Regions from separate parts of the Paeniglutamicibacter selenitireducens genome, predicted to be linked through region 1. Evidence: riboswitches for the same ligand, from Rfam matches in the RefSeq annotation. Region 1 holds a riboswitch; each other region holds the start of a gene.

Region 1 (3,551 bases):
ACAGCGCCGCGGCGCAGGCCAAGTTCGAGGACTACAAGTCCTACGCGGACATCGACGGGGCGCTCGCGCTGATCTCGGGCTGGATGGGCATCGACCTCTCCACCTACGCCCCGGACGACGTCATCGGCGACAACGTGAAGTCCAACGCGATCCAGTCGTCCGTGGCGACGTTCCAGAAGGCCAGCGGCGACGAGGGCAACCCGTGGACCATCCGCCAGCTCGCCGAGTGGGTCGGGGTCGGCGGTTTCGGCCCGATCACCGTCGGCTCCCCGTCCGAGGTCGCGGACCAGCTCATCGAATGGGTGGAGGAGACCGACGTCGACGGCTTCAACCTGGCCTACGCGATCACCCCGGGCACCTTCGAGGACATCGTGGAATACATCGTCCCCGAGCTGCAGGCCCGCGGCGCCTACCCGACCGAGTACGCCGGCGGCACACTGCGCAACAAGCTCTTCGGCAGGGGCGACCGCGTCCGGGACACGCACCGCGCCGCGAACTACCGCTTCGCGAACGCCGAATCCAGGTAGCGGCGCACGGCAAACCGGGTCCGGGCGGCGCGCCTGGGCTCCCCGCCCGGACCCGGTTCAGGCCACCAGCGTGACCACCAAGTTGATGGTTGTTGCCAGGATCCCGGTACCGAATACGAAGGACAGCAGGCTGTGCCGCAACACCGCCGAGCGCATCCGGCGGCTGGTGATGTTGGTGTCCGCCACCTGGTAGGTCATCCCGACGCTGAAGGCCATGTAGGCGATGTCCGTGTACTGCGGCGGCTGTTCCTGGTTGAACGAGATCCCTCCCGGGTCCCCCTCGTAGTAGATCTCCGCGTAGCGCAGCGTGAAGAGCGTGTGCACCAGCAGCCAGGACATTGCGGTGCAGGCCATGGCGAGCAATGCGAGCAGGAACTTGGCGCTGTCGGCGGCGTCCCTGCCGCCGGCCATGACCAGCACCACCGCTGCCAGCGAACCCAGCGCCGCCAACAGGATCAGCAGGTCCGAGGTGCGGTGACCGGGGTCCTCGGCCTGCGCGTGGTGCGCTGTCCTCGCGGCATCCATCGGCGCGATGTACAGCCACACGGAGAGGTTGTACACGAGCGCTGCCGCGGTCCAGCCCACGGCCGGCGCATAGGCCCACTGGCCCAGGAGCCCCGTGAGCAGGACTCCGGCGGCGCCGCCGGCTGCCATGGACAGCAGCCGGAACCGGCGGTGCCTGGTGCGTTGAGAACCTGTGGCTACCATGAAGCGATCATGCCACGGACTACGCCCGCCGGACTGCCGGGGCGCGCATTTTCCCCATGACGCAGCCATGACGCAAGCCGCCCGCGAGAGCGGTCGACACAATCGGACTTGTGACGGATTGTGTCGTGAATGCGTGCCCAAAGGCGGCCCATTGCGTCCATTTGTTTCACGGCGGGGCCTTGCGCCTTGGTTTCATCGAAGATCCTGCAGCAGACTTGAATTGTCCGAACGCGACATATTCCGCGACGGGCACACCATCCAGAGCGGCTGAGAGACCTGGCTCGTTGACGCCGCAGCAACCACCTCCACACGGGGGCCGGTGCTACCGCCAGGACCGATGGAGATAGCCAAACTCTGCGCGGTCCACACACTCCCCGTTTAACCACGGCCCGGTGTGCACTGCGCCGTGTCCCGGCATTCCTCGGGTCTACCGAGAGGACAACACGATGCGAAACACCACCCCGCCGGCCCGCCTGCGCCGCTCGGCCGCCCTGGCCACGAAGCTGTTCACCGTCCTGGGCGCCGCAACCCTGGCCCTGAGCGCCTGCGGTTCGGGAACCCCGGCTCCCGGTGCCGCAACGTCCCAGGACACCGCGGCAGCCGGCCCCGTCCAGGGTGGAACCTTCGTCTACGCCGAAGTCACCCCGATCAACAACTGGCAGACGCAGGCAGCCCGCTTCTACGAGAAGTCCAACATCCTGAACAGCGTGCTGGACCGGCTGACCTACTTCGATGCGAAGACGGGCAAGATCGTCGGCTGGATCGCCTCCGACTTCAAGGCCAACGACAAGCAGACCGAGTTCACCTTCACCATCCGCGACGGCGTGACGTTCTCGGACGGAAGCGCCCTCGACGCCGAGGCCGTGAAGGTGAACCTCGACGCCCTGGGGCTGGGCATCAAGGGTGCGCAGATTGCTCCAAACGTCGACTTCTCCGCCTACAAGTCCGCAGAGGTCATTGGAAAGAACCAGGTGAAGGTCACGCTGAAGGCCCCCGACGCGAACTTCCTGCGCGCCACCTCGTCCGTGACCTCCGGCCTGGTGTCCACGGCCACCCTCAAGCTCGACAACGCCGGGCAGTCCGCGATCGCCTCGATCGTCGGATCCGGCCCGTTCGTCTTCGAATCCGAGAAGACCGACGAGGAAGTCACCTTCGCCAAGCGCGCCGACTACAAGTGGGCCCCGGAGACCGCGGCCAACCAGGGCGCCGCCTACCTGGACAAGCTCGTCGTGAAGTACCTGCCGGAGGTCGCCCACCGTGCCGGCGCCGTGCAGACCGGCCAGGTCGACCTCGTGCGCGGCCTGCAGCCCGTTGACGAGCAGGCCCTGCAGGCAAGCGGCGACCTGGTGCTGCCCGCCCAGGGTGTCGACCTGACCACCAACATGGCGGCGGTCCGCATCGCCAGCGGCAAGCTCGCCGACCCCAAGGTGCGCCAGGCGCTGCAGGTTGGCATCGACCGCCAAAGCATCAAGGACACTGTCCTTTCCGACAGCTACGTGATCGCCGATTCGGTGTTGAACCACGCCGCCCCGGGCTTCATCGACCTCTCGGCCGACCTGGCCTACAACCCGGAAAAGTCCAAGACGCTCTTGGAGGAAGCCGGATGGAAGGCCGGTGCCGACGGCATCCGCGAGAAGGACGGGCAGAAGCTCGAGGTCACCATCACCAGCTCCAACAACTCCGTCGTCATCAAGCCGGCATTCGAGCTGATTGAGCAGCAGTGGCGCGAACTCGGCGTCAAGCTCGTCAACCGCGCCGCCGACAACACCTTCCTGGCCACCGCGATGATCGACCCGAACATCGAGTTCTTCGGCACCCGCCAGTTCGCCTACGGGGGACTGGGACCGGTCTTCGGCCCGGCAAACAACACCCAGACGCTCAACGCCGACCCGGAACTCAACGAGCTCTTCGCCAAGGAACGCGCGGCAACCAGCGAGAAGGAACACCTGGAACTCATCGCCGAGGAACAGCGCCAGCTGGTCACCGAGAAGGCGCTGTCGCTGGTGCTCTGGGACGAGGTGCAGGTCTACGGCGGCAACTCCGCGGCGCACGTCGAATTCACCTCCGGGACCGCACCGATCTTCCAGGGCGCCTGGAAGTCCGGGAAGTAGCGCACCATGGCCGCATATATCGCCCGCCGACTGGGACAGGCACTGTTGGTCATCTGGCTCGCCTACACGCTGGTCTTCCTGGCCGTGCAGCTGCTGCCCAACGACCCGGTGACGATCTTCCTGTCCGCGGACTCTGCGGCCACGCCGGAAACCATTGCCGCCATGAAGGCGCAGTACGGGTACGACCAGCCGCTGGCCGTGCAGT
Region 2 (3,551 bases), on a different contig from region 1:
TCGAATCCGTCTACGGCGATGCCGTGGCCCACGTCTTCGCCATTGCCGCGCCGTTGGGCTTCCTGACCATCCTCGCCGTGGCGTTCCTGCCGAACCTGCCGCTGAGCCGGATGACCCGCACCGAACGCAGCAAGGTCGAGGAGGCCGAGGCAACCGCCGGCGCCGAAGCCGGGGAACAGCCCGCAGGTGCCGACGCAGCCGAGGCCATCGCGACGGATTCCACCGCCGATGCGGCCAAGGCCGAGTCGGCTCCCGGGCGCTGACATGGATAGCCAGTCTTCCTCCTGTCTCCCGGCGGTTCCCTCCCAAGAACCGCCGGGCTCGGATCCGGATTCCGTTGGCCTGATCCACGAGGTTGAAAAGGAATTCTCGACCCTGGTGATCAGGGCCCGCACGGCAATACGCAAGCGGGCGCTGTCCATCCACCCGGACTTGCAGCCGCTGGGCTTCAAGGTCCTCTCGATCCTGGTCCGGGAGCATTCCCGACACCAGGTCGGGCTGGCCGAGGAGCTGGAGGTCGACAAGGCGACCATGAGCCGGACCATCAAACAACTGGAGTGCCAGGGCCTTGTCGAAAGGGTCTCCGACCCTGCCGATGGCCGGGCCATGCTGGTCAGCATCACCGAGCCCGCGCGGAGTCGTTTCTCCGCCTCGGGTTCGCGGTCCCGTTCGATGCTTCGCGAACGCCTCGCCACCTGGGACCCGGAGGAAATCAAGCTTTTCTCCGAGCTGCTCTCGCGGCTCAACGTCAGCGACGTGCTGCGGCAGGAAGACTGACCCGGCACAGGACCGCGCGCCCGGCCCCGCATTCGCTCCCCTTCGGGGAACCGGGTGCGGGGCCATCGTCGTCCACCGGTTTTCCTCCGGCTGACCGCGGGAAACGCACTATCATTGACTACATGGAACCCCCCAGCCCCGAGCGGACCCCCGACGCCGAGCGAACCGCCGACCAGCAGGTGCTGGAACCGCTGATGCAAGAGGTCGAGAAGCAGTTTTCGATCATGGCAGTCAAGGCCCGCACCGCGATCCGGAAGCGCGCCCTGGAGATCCACCCGGACCTGCAGCCGCTGGGCTACCGCGTGCTCTCGATCCTGGTCAGGGAGGAAGCCCAGCAGCAAATCGTGCTGGCCTCGGAGCTGCACGTTGACAAGGCAACCATGAGCCGGACCATCAAGCAGTTGCAGGCCCAGGGGCTGGTGACACGGGAACCCGACCCAAGCGACGGGCGCGCCATGCTGGTCAGCGTCACCGAAACCGCCCGCGAATCATGGGTCGCCTCCGGGGCACGGGCCCGGGACCTCATGCGCGAACGGCTGTCCACCTGGGACCCCGAGGAAATCGAGCGCTTCGCCGACCTGCTCGCCCGCCTGAATTCCAACGACGCCAACGCCTGATCCACACCTGCCGGACACCCCGGTCCCAGCACAGGAGGACCCATGACCCAGTACCCCGACCCGATGCGCGGCCAGCAGCTCGCCCAGACCTCGATGATCCTGGGCATCCTCTCCATTTTCGTCCCCCTGGTCGGCATCGTCCTGGGCATCATCGCCATCAACAAGGCCAACGAGGCGGAACAGCTCAACGCCGACGCCACCGTCGGCAGGGTAACGGGCTGGGTCGGGACCATCCTGTGGATCCTCTCCGTGATCCCGCTCCTGCTGCTGATCCCCTTCATTTTCATCGCCGCCTTCTAGGCCGGCCCGGCCGCCGGGCGGCCGCAGCGAGGGGCCCGCACGGTGAACATGTGACCTTTTCGTTAGGGTACACACCCGCGGTTTTCCCCAGTTCGTGGTCAAACCCCGGTACGCTCGAGAGCCGGGGACACCGTTCCCGGAAACCAATCACTTGTGCCAGATTCTTTCGCATGGAGGAAATATGACCCAGCCAGCAGACAACACCCCGCAGTACAACGGTGCAAACCCGTACCAGGGTGCACCCGCCTACACCCAGAACAGCCCGGAGCAGCTGCGCGGCTCCCAGCTCGCCCAGACCTCGATGATCCTGGGCATCCTCTCGCTCTTCGTCGTCGGCATCATCCTCGGCCCGATCGCGATCTCGAAGGCCAAGCAGGCCGAACAGCTCAACGTGGCGGCCACCGTTGGCAAGGTGACGGGCTGGATCGGCACGATCCTGTCCCTGCTCTCCATCGTCGGGTTCATCATCCTCATGGTCGTCGCAACCACCACCGCTGCAGGCGCCGCGAGCTTCTCGTAACCCCCTGCTGCATCGATCCGGCGGTTCACCCAGTGCTTCACTGGTTGGCCGCCGTTTCCCGTTAACCGGCATGCCTGCGGTGCATGACGCCCCGTGAAGCGGGCGCTTGCCCCGCGGCGGGGCATCGGGAAGACTCGACACCAGAATCACGAGTTCCAACCATTCACGACCCTGGTCGGTTGGACGGCAACCCCCTTCGTCATAGCGGGGTGCTCCAGGTGAAGATTCGACGCCGTCCAACCGGACCGGCGTAAGTATGGCGACGTGATTGGCACGCGCCACCACGGAAGGATCGATCCCCCATGTCAGAGACCCTGCTCGAAACCACCCCGGACCTCCTGCGCGCCGAGAAGCTCAATGCCGCCGGAAACGCGTGGGGTGGGCGCATCGCCGCAAACACCGCCAACGCGTCGCTGACGTTCACGGCGAATGGCACGGCCGTCGGCTCGGTGGCCACCGAGGTGACGGCGGGCAAGCACCGCTTCCTGGTCGACGAGCCCGTCGGCCTGGCCGGGGACGACGCGGCTGCGAGCCCCGTCGAGTACGCGCTCGGCGCGCTGATCGCCTGCCAGGTGGTCGTCTACCGCCTCTACGCCCACCAGCTGGGGCTCAAGATCGATTCGCTGGAGATCGACGCCGCGGCGGACCTCGATGTGCGCGGGCTCTTCGGCATCGACGAATCCGTGCGCCCCGGCTTCGGCGCTGTCCGGCTCACGGTGAAGGTCTCGGGTCCCGAAACCCGCGAACGCTACGAGGAGCTGCAGGCCGCGGTCGACGCGCACTGCCCGGTCTTCGACATCGTCGCGAACCCCACGCCGATCTCCGTCGAGCTGGTCGTCGCCGGCTAGGGCCCGGCAGGCACCCCGGGGGCCATCCGCCGACACTGCGGGTGGCCCCCTTTTTCGTTGTTCGTGCGGCATCCGGGCGGCTTGTCCCTATACCACAGTGCTTCCCGGCCGCCGCGGCCGGGGCATCCCTCAGGCGCCCCCACAGGGTGCCCCGATTCACTTTTTGTGACGAACGCCCGTCATAATAGTTAGTGTCGCGTCGTTGGATCCGGGCATCCGGACGGTATCAACGAGCGAGAATTCCGGGCCCCGGGGGCCCAGATCACCGACTTCGGCATGGTCGTGATCCAGATAGACCACTGCCGGAAAGCTAGCAATGCATCAGCAATACTGTGCCTCGGGGCGAACAAGGGCCAGGTTATCCATTCGATCATCTGTGGCTCGAGCCTTCGGATTGGCCACCACGGGCGACGCTCTGTATATTTCACCGGCCCGGTTTCCCTCCCAAAAAACCGCACAAATACAGGGATGCGCGCCATGTGAGAAAGC
Region 3 (3,551 bases), on a different contig from region 1:
CTGTTGCGGAAATGCCGTGACCGTTTAGCCCAAAGGAGGTGGGTTCACATGCGTGCTTATGAATTGATGGTGCTGATCGACCCCGAGGTCGACGAGCGAACCGTTGAACCGACCCTCGGTAAGTTCCTGGACGTTGTACGTAACGATGGTGGAACCATCGAGAACGTTGACATCTGGGGCCGTCGCCGCCTGGCCTACGACATCCAGAAGAAGTCGGAAGCCATCTACGCGGTAGTTAACTTCACCGCCACCCCCGCTACTTCCGCGGAACTTGATCGCCAGCTGAGCCTCAATGAGACCATCATGCGCACCAAGATCACCCGCCCGGAAGAGGCAAAGGTCGTCGCAGAGTAATTCTGCTTTTCGATCCTCGTAGAACAACACCCTTAGGAAGGTTCCAATGGCAGGCGAGACCGTCATTACGGTAATCGGCAACTTGACCGGTGACCCAGAACTTCGTTTCACCCCGTCAGGGTCGGCAGTCGCGAACTTCACGATTGCTTCGACCCCGCGAACCTTCGATCGCCAGTCCAATGAGTGGAAGGACGGCGACACGCTGTTCCTCCGCGCATCGGTGTGGCGTGAGGCTGCCGAAAACGTCGCTGAGACGTTGACCAAGGGCACTCGTGTCATTGCTCAGGGCCGCCTCAAGTCGCGTTCTTACGAAACCAAGGAAGGCGAAAAGCGCAACGTCACCGAGCTCGAGGTCGATGAAATCGGCCCGTCGCTGCGTTACGCTTCCGCAAAGGTCACCCGCACCCAGCGCTCCGGCAATGGTGGCAATGGTGGCTTTGGCGGTCAGAATGCCGGCGGCAACGGCGGCGGATTCGGCGGCGGCAACGCCGGCGGCCAGGGTGGTTTCGGTGGCGGCAACGCCGGCGGAAACAACGGTGGCGGCTGGAATGCACCGGCAGCCGATCCATGGGGTGCTCCTGCCGGAGGAAACAACGGCGGATGGGGCAACCCGGGTTCTGACGAACCGCCTTTCTAAACAAATTTATTCACCATCCCGCAGAAAATTCTGCGGGCTCCACCTGATAAAGGAGCTCCACGATGGCTAAGGCTGAACTCCGTAAGCCCAAACCAAAGTCCAACCCCTTGAAGGCCGCTGACATCACCGTCATCGACTACAAGGACGTAGCATTGCTGCGCAAGTTCATTTCGGATCGCGGAAAGATCCGTGCCCGTCGCGTTACCGGCGTTTCCGTTCAGGAACAGCGCAAGATCGCACAGGCCATCAAGAACGCGCGTGAAGTAGCCTTGCTGCCTTACTCCGGCGCTGGCCGCGGCTAAGGAAGGTATACAAACATGGCAAAGCTCATTCTGACCCACGAAGTTACCGGCCTCGGTGCCGCAGGCGACATCGTTGAGGTGAAGAACGGTTACGCACGTAACTACCTTCTCCCGCGTTCGTTCGCCATCACCTGGACCCCGGGCGGTGAAAAGCAGGTGGAGTCGATCAAGGCTGCACGTGCCGCTCGCGCCGTTGCGTCCCTGGAAGAAGCACAGGCTCTCGCCGCCGCTATCTCCGCCAAGCCGGTCAAGCTGTCCGTCAAGGCTGGCGCTACCGGTCGCCTCTTCGGCACCGTCAAGACCGACGACATCGCCAAGGCTGTTGCAGCCGCCGGCGTTGGCGCGATCGACAAGCGCAACATCGAGATCAACGACCACATCAAGTCGACGGGTAACTACTCGGCGACCGTGCGCCTGCACACCGATGTGTCCGCGACCATCTCGCTGGTAGTCGTAGCCGCAAAGAAGTAATTCGCTGCGGATCCACCGCTCTTCGGGGCTGTGGGCACTGGGGACCCCACCTTCGGGTGGGGTCCCCAGTGCTTTAACGGGCCAGGTCGCTGCGGTTCCGGGGGAGTGGACGCCCAAGCGGGAACTTTTGCGGCAGACTATCGATACCCGGGCACGGAAAGCGAGATATTGTCGCAGATTCTTCGATTCTTACCCTCCGTTAACCAATGTGTCGAAACAATCTTTGACTGGAGCTAAACCTTTCTCCTAACGTTAGTCATGAATCAAGAGTGTCAACGGAAAAGCCCTGGCTTGTTGACCGGCAACCCTCTCACGGTAGTGGGGTGCTCCAGGTGACGATTCGGCCCGCGGGACCCCGGGGGCAAGTACCGCACACCCAGGAACAGGCTGCTGCGCATCGGGCGCATGCGTGATCCGAGGTGCGCACGACGCCGAAGGACCGATCCATGACGCTTGCCACAGACCTCACCCCCAACACCTTGCGCAACGTATTCGCCCAGCATCCCTCGGGCGTTGCGGCTTTGTGCGCCATCATCGACGGAGAGCCGCAGGGCATCGTCGCTTCTTCGTTCACCGTGGGCGTCTCGATGGATCCACCCCTGGTGATGTTCGCCGTGCAGAACACCTCGCGCACCTGGCCGGTGATCCGCTCCAGCGCCCGTATCGGGGTGTCGGTGCTCAGCGAGAAGAACGAGGGCGTGTGCCGTCAGATCGCGTCCAAGACCGGCGACCGCTTTGCGGGGCTTCGCCTTGATTCGACCGACGAGGGCGCGCTGCTGCTCCACGATGCCAGCCTGTGGCTGGATTGCTCGGTGGAGCAGGAGATTCCCGCTGGCGACCACCACGTCGTGCTGCTGCGGGTCCACGGCCACCAGACGAGCGACGCGTCGGAGTCCCCGCTGGTCTTCCACGGATCCGCATTCCGCCGCCTGGAAACCGGGCAGCTCGTCTCCTGAGACGTTCCCCGCGCAGTGCACGAGCCTGCCGGGCCCTTGTCCGACCAAACTGGTTAGGCCGTGGCCCGGCGGGCTCGTGCCGCATGCGGCGGCAGGATTCGCTGTCGGCCTCAGGACGGGTCGTGGACGGTGTCCACCATGTGGCGGTAGCCACGCCGCGCAAGTTCCGCGAGTACCGCGAGGTCGACGTCGCCGAGCTTGTTGACGTACAGGCAGGAGGCGCCTCGCTTGTGCTTTCCCAGCGCGGCCAGGAGGTCCTCGGACTCGGGGGCGATGGTCAGGCCGTAGAGGGCCAGGTTCGTGGAGCGTGGCGAGAAGCCGATTGCCGCGGCGTCGCCCTCTCGTCCCGAATCGTACTTGTAGTGGTAGGAGCCGAACCCGACGATGGTTGGCCCCCACATGGTCGCGGGCTGCCCGGATACTTCTTCCATCATTTCCAGCAGAGCTTGTGCATCGGAGCGCCGGACAGGATGTTCGACGGAGGCGATGAACTCGTGCGGATCAACCGGAGTGGGTGCGGTTTTGTTGACGGCCATGCGAGCCAGTATTGCAGCGGTTCCGAGGCGCATCAACCTCAGTCATCCCCAGATTTCCGTGACCCATGTGGATAGCTGTGGATAGTTTGTGGGTAACGGGAGAAAGCCGCGGGGATTAACCCCGGAATCTCGGGGTTCTTGTGTGAATAACCAGGGTTTTCACTCTGCCAATCTGTGGATAACTATTTTCTGTCCACAGCCCGCTTATCAAATAAGGCCTAGTCAGATGCCACTTATTGCAAATCTACAGTGGTAATCCACAGAGTTCTCCCCAGACTGTGCACACAACACGCCG
Region 4 (3,551 bases), on a different contig from region 1:
TACCAGGCGCGCGATATGTTCGAGTCTCACGGTGTACCCGTGCTGGCCGGCATCGTTGCCTACACTCCTGAAGAAGCCAAGGCCGCAGCCGAGAAAATCGGCGGCGTCGTGGTTGTTAAAGCCCAGGTAAAGGTCGGAGGCCGCGGCAAGGCCGGTGGCGTCAAGGTCGCAAAGACCGCCGACGAGGCATTCGAGCACGCTACCAACATTCTCGGTATGGACATCAAGGGCCACACCGTGAACAAGGTCATGATCGCCCAGGGTGCGGACATTGCCGAGGAGTTCTACTTCTCCGTACTGCTGGACCGCGCCAACCGCAACTACCTGGCCATGTGCTCGGTCGAAGGCGGCATGGAAATCGAGGAGCTCGCCGTTGAGCGCCCCGAGGCACTGGCACGCATCGCCGTTGACCCGGCCGTGGGCATCGACCAGGCCAAGGCCAACGAGATCGTTGCAGCAGCAGGCTTCGCTCCGGAACTGACCGAAAAGGTCGCTTCCACTATCATCAAGCTGTGGGACGTCTTCAAGAAGGAAGACGCAACCCTGGTTGAGGTCAACCCGCTGGTCCGCACCGGCGCCGGCGACATCGTGGCACTGGACGGCAAGGTCTCCATCGACGAGAACGCCGACTTCCGCCACCCGCACCACGCAGACCTTGAGGACAAGGACGCCGCGGACCCGCTCGAGGCCAAGGCCAAGGCGCAGGACCTCAACTACGTCAAGCTGGACGGCGAAGTGGGCATCATCGGCAACGGTGCTGGCCTGGTCATGTCCACCCTGGACGTCGTTGCCTACGCAGGCGAGAACCACGGCAACGTGAAGCCCGCCAACTTCCTGGACATCGGCGGTGGAGCCTCTGCAGAGGTCATGGCCGCAGGTCTGGACGTCATCCTGAATGACGAGCAGGTCAAGTCCGTGTTCGTGAACGTCTTCGGTGGCATCACCGCATGTGACGCCGTTGCCAAGGGCATCGTCGGCGCACTGGCCGAGCTCGGTTCCGCAGCCAACAAGCCGCTCGTTGTGCGTCTTGACGGCAACAACGTGGAGGAAGGCCGCCGCATCCTGGCCGAAGCCAACCACCCGCTGGTCACCCTGGCAGCAACCATGGACGAGGGCGCCGACAAGGCCGCCGAACTCGCCAACGCAGCGAAGTAAGTAGGGATACGCGAACATGAGCATTTACCTTAACAAGGACTCCAAGGTCATCGTTCAGGGCATCACCGGTGGCGAGGGTACCAAGCACACCGCCCTGATGCTGAAGGCCGGAACCAACGTCGTCGGCGGCGTCAACGCCCGCAAGGCCGGCACCACCGTCGTCCACGGCGACAAGGACATCAAGGTCTACGGCGCAGTTGCCGAAGCCATGGCCGAAACCGGCGCCGACGTGTCGATCGTCTTCGTTCCGCCGGCCTTCACCAAGGATGCCGTCGTAGAGGCCATCGAGGCAGGCATCGGCCTGGTCGTGGTCATCACCGAGGGCGTGCCGGTGCAGGACTCGGCCGAGTTCTGGGCACTTGCCCAGTCCAAGGTCGACGCCGACGGCAACCAGATCACCCGCATCATCGGCCCGAACTGCCCCGGCATCATCACCCCCGGTGAAGCACTGGTCGGCATCACCCCGGCCAACATCACCGGCAAGGGCCCGATCGGCTTGGTCTCCAAGTCCGGTACCCTGACCTACCAGATGATGTACGAACTGCGCGACCTGGGCTTCTCCACCGCCATCGGCATCGGCGGCGACCCGGTCATCGGCACCACCCACATCGACGCCCTGGCTGCGTTCGAGGCGGATCCGGAGACCAAGGCCATCGTCATGATCGGCGAAATCGGCGGCGACGCCGAAGAGCGTGCAGCCGACTTCATCAAGGCCAACGTCACCAAGCCGGTTGTCGGCTACGTGGCAGGCTTCACCGCCCCCGAAGGCAAGACCATGGGCCACGCTGGCGCCATCGTCTCCGGTTCGGCCGGTACCGCACAGGCAAAGAAGGAAGCACTCGAGGCTGCCGGCGTGAAGGTCGGCAAGACCCCGTCGGAAACCGCGAAGCTGCTGCGCGAAGTTTTCGCCGCCCTCTAAGCTGAGCATTCCGCATTCGGCGGTTGGCCGCCCGTGAAAACGGGTGGCCAACCGCCGTTTCGTTTATGCGGCGGAAACAGGTTCGCTCCGGTGGCTCAGCCGCGCAGGCGGAAGAACGAGGTGCCGGCGGCCTCGTAGCCCCCGGGCAGCAGCAGCACCCGCAGCTCCGGGTTGAACTGCACCTCGGCAGGCCCGCGCCCGTCCAGCGCCGCCGCGAGCTTGTCCGGGGAGAGCGCCTCCAGCAGCCATTCGTTGGGGCCGGCACCCAGCTGCAGGAGCCCGGTGCCTGGGTCGAAATCAAGCCAGGCGGAGATCCAGTCCCCGGCAAAGCGCGGCAGGGGATTGGCGGTGGCCGCGGGGGCTGTGTACGTGTGGTGGGACATGGGTGTCACGTTCCTTGAAGCTGGTTGTCCTTGCCCTGCCGCGGGTATGCGTGCGAAGGCCGCTTCGTCATCCGAACCACCCGCCGTACAACAATGGGGTTGGTGCCTGGTCAGTCGGAGCTTTGCCATGAAAGCAACCAGAACTCGTGAAGCTGTATCCACCATACGTCGGGCAACCGACACCTCGCCAGCGCCGGTCGGTTGAGCGCAATAAAGCGTCATCGCGCGGCCGTGCGGACTTTGCGCCGGGAGGCATAGGCTGGGAGGCGGATATCCGTCACCAGCTTCCGGAAGGCACACCATGCGCGCAACACTGATCCACGGACCGCGGGACATCCGCGTCGAAGACTGCCCGGACCCGGTCCTGCTTGCCGGCACCGACGCGCTGGTCAGGGTGACAGCGGCCTGCGTGTGCGGGTCGGACCTGTGGCCGTACCGCGGCGTCAACCAGATCCCGAAGCCGCGGCGCATCGGCCACGAATTCATTGGCGTCGTCACGGCCGTCGGGGACGAGGTCTCCACCCTGAAGGCCGGGGACTTCGTGGTTGCCCCGTGGGCCAACAGCTGCGGGGAATGCCCGCCATGCCGCAACGGAGTCCACGTGGCCTGCGAGCACCGGGCCGTCAGGGGCGGGAAGGACGAGCACGGGCTGCCTGTCGATGGCGGCCAAGGTGAGGCGGTGCGCGTTCCGAATGCCGATGGAACCCTGGTTCCGGTGCCCGGCGTCTCGGAGCCGGACGAGGCCTTGTCCAAATCGCTGCTCGCGCTCTCCGACGTCATGGGCACCGGACACCACGCCGCGCTCGGTGCCAAGGTGGCGCCGGAGCGCAGCGTTGTGGTGGTCGGCGACGGCGCCGTGGGTTTGAGCGGCGTGCTCGCCGCCAAACGTCTGGGGGCCACCCGGATCATCGCCATGTCCAGGCATGCCGACAGGACCGAGCTGGCCCTCACTTTCGGGGCGACCGACGTGGTCGCCGAGCGCGGCACGGAAGCCGCCGACAAGGTGCGCGAGCTGCTCGGGGGAGTGCTGGCCGACTCTGTGCTCGAATGCGTCGGCACCGCCGAGTCCCTGGGACAGGCGCTGGCCTGCACCA

What was found. Region 1 has a riboswitch for S-adenosylmethionine ahead of ACSYDW_RS00095 (ABC transporter substrate-binding protein). Riboswitches for the same ligand answer to the same signal wherever they lie in the genome.
Region 2: linked by a shared signal. The riboswitch ahead of ACSYDW_RS04710 (OsmC family protein) and the one ahead of ACSYDW_RS00095 (ABC transporter substrate-binding protein) in region 1 are both predicted to bind S-adenosylmethionine.
Region 3: linked by a shared signal. The riboswitch ahead of ACSYDW_RS15475 (flavin reductase family protein) and the one ahead of ACSYDW_RS00095 (ABC transporter substrate-binding protein) in region 1 are both predicted to bind S-adenosylmethionine.
Region 4: linked by a shared signal. The riboswitch ahead of ACSYDW_RS16805 (hypothetical protein) and the one ahead of ACSYDW_RS00095 (ABC transporter substrate-binding protein) in region 1 are both predicted to bind S-adenosylmethionine.

What each region holds. Positions count from the first base shown of each region.
Region 1 covers NZ_JBPULF010000001.1:18,312-21,862, forward strand. Annotated here, with positions in the region: gene ACSYDW_RS00085 (LLM class flavin-dependent oxidoreductase) at 1-527, shown strand, start outside; gene ACSYDW_RS00090 (DUF1345 domain-containing protein) at 585-1,235, opposite strand; SAM riboswitch class I at 1,487-1,579, shown strand; gene ACSYDW_RS00095 (ABC transporter substrate-binding protein) at 1,682-3,346, shown strand; gene ACSYDW_RS00100 (ABC transporter permease) at 3,353-3,551, shown strand, end outside.
Region 2 covers NZ_JBPULF010000002.1:268,630-272,180, forward strand. Annotated here, with positions in the region: gene ACSYDW_RS04685 (MDR family MFS transporter) at 1-263, shown strand, start outside; gene ACSYDW_RS04690 (MarR family winged helix-turn-helix transcriptional regulator) at 265-777, shown strand; gene ACSYDW_RS04695 (MarR family winged helix-turn-helix transcriptional regulator) at 900-1,394, shown strand; gene ACSYDW_RS04700 (DUF4190 domain-containing protein) at 1,437-1,694, shown strand; gene ACSYDW_RS04705 (hypothetical protein) at 1,876-2,214, shown strand; SAM riboswitch class IV at 2,359-2,477, shown strand; gene ACSYDW_RS04710 (OsmC family protein) at 2,517-3,062, shown strand.
Region 3 covers NZ_JBPULF010000009.1:162,718-166,268, forward strand. Annotated here, with positions in the region: gene rpsF (30S ribosomal protein S6) at 49-354, shown strand; gene ACSYDW_RS15460 (single-stranded DNA-binding protein) at 401-991, shown strand; gene rpsR (30S ribosomal protein S18) at 1,054-1,293, shown strand; gene rplI (50S ribosomal protein L9) at 1,309-1,764, shown strand; SAM riboswitch class IV at 2,026-2,138, shown strand; gene ACSYDW_RS15475 (flavin reductase family protein) at 2,211-2,720, shown strand; gene ACSYDW_RS15480 (DUF1801 domain-containing protein) at 2,831-3,256, opposite strand.
Region 4 covers NZ_JBPULF010000011.1:99,186-102,736, forward strand. Annotated here, with positions in the region: gene sucC (ADP-forming succinate--CoA ligase subunit beta) at 1-1,155, shown strand, start outside; gene sucD (succinate--CoA ligase subunit alpha) at 1,172-2,074, shown strand; gene ACSYDW_RS16805 (hypothetical protein) at 2,170-2,457, opposite strand; SAM riboswitch class IV at 2,479-2,609, opposite strand; gene ACSYDW_RS16810 (zinc-dependent alcohol dehydrogenase family protein) at 2,759-3,551, shown strand, end outside.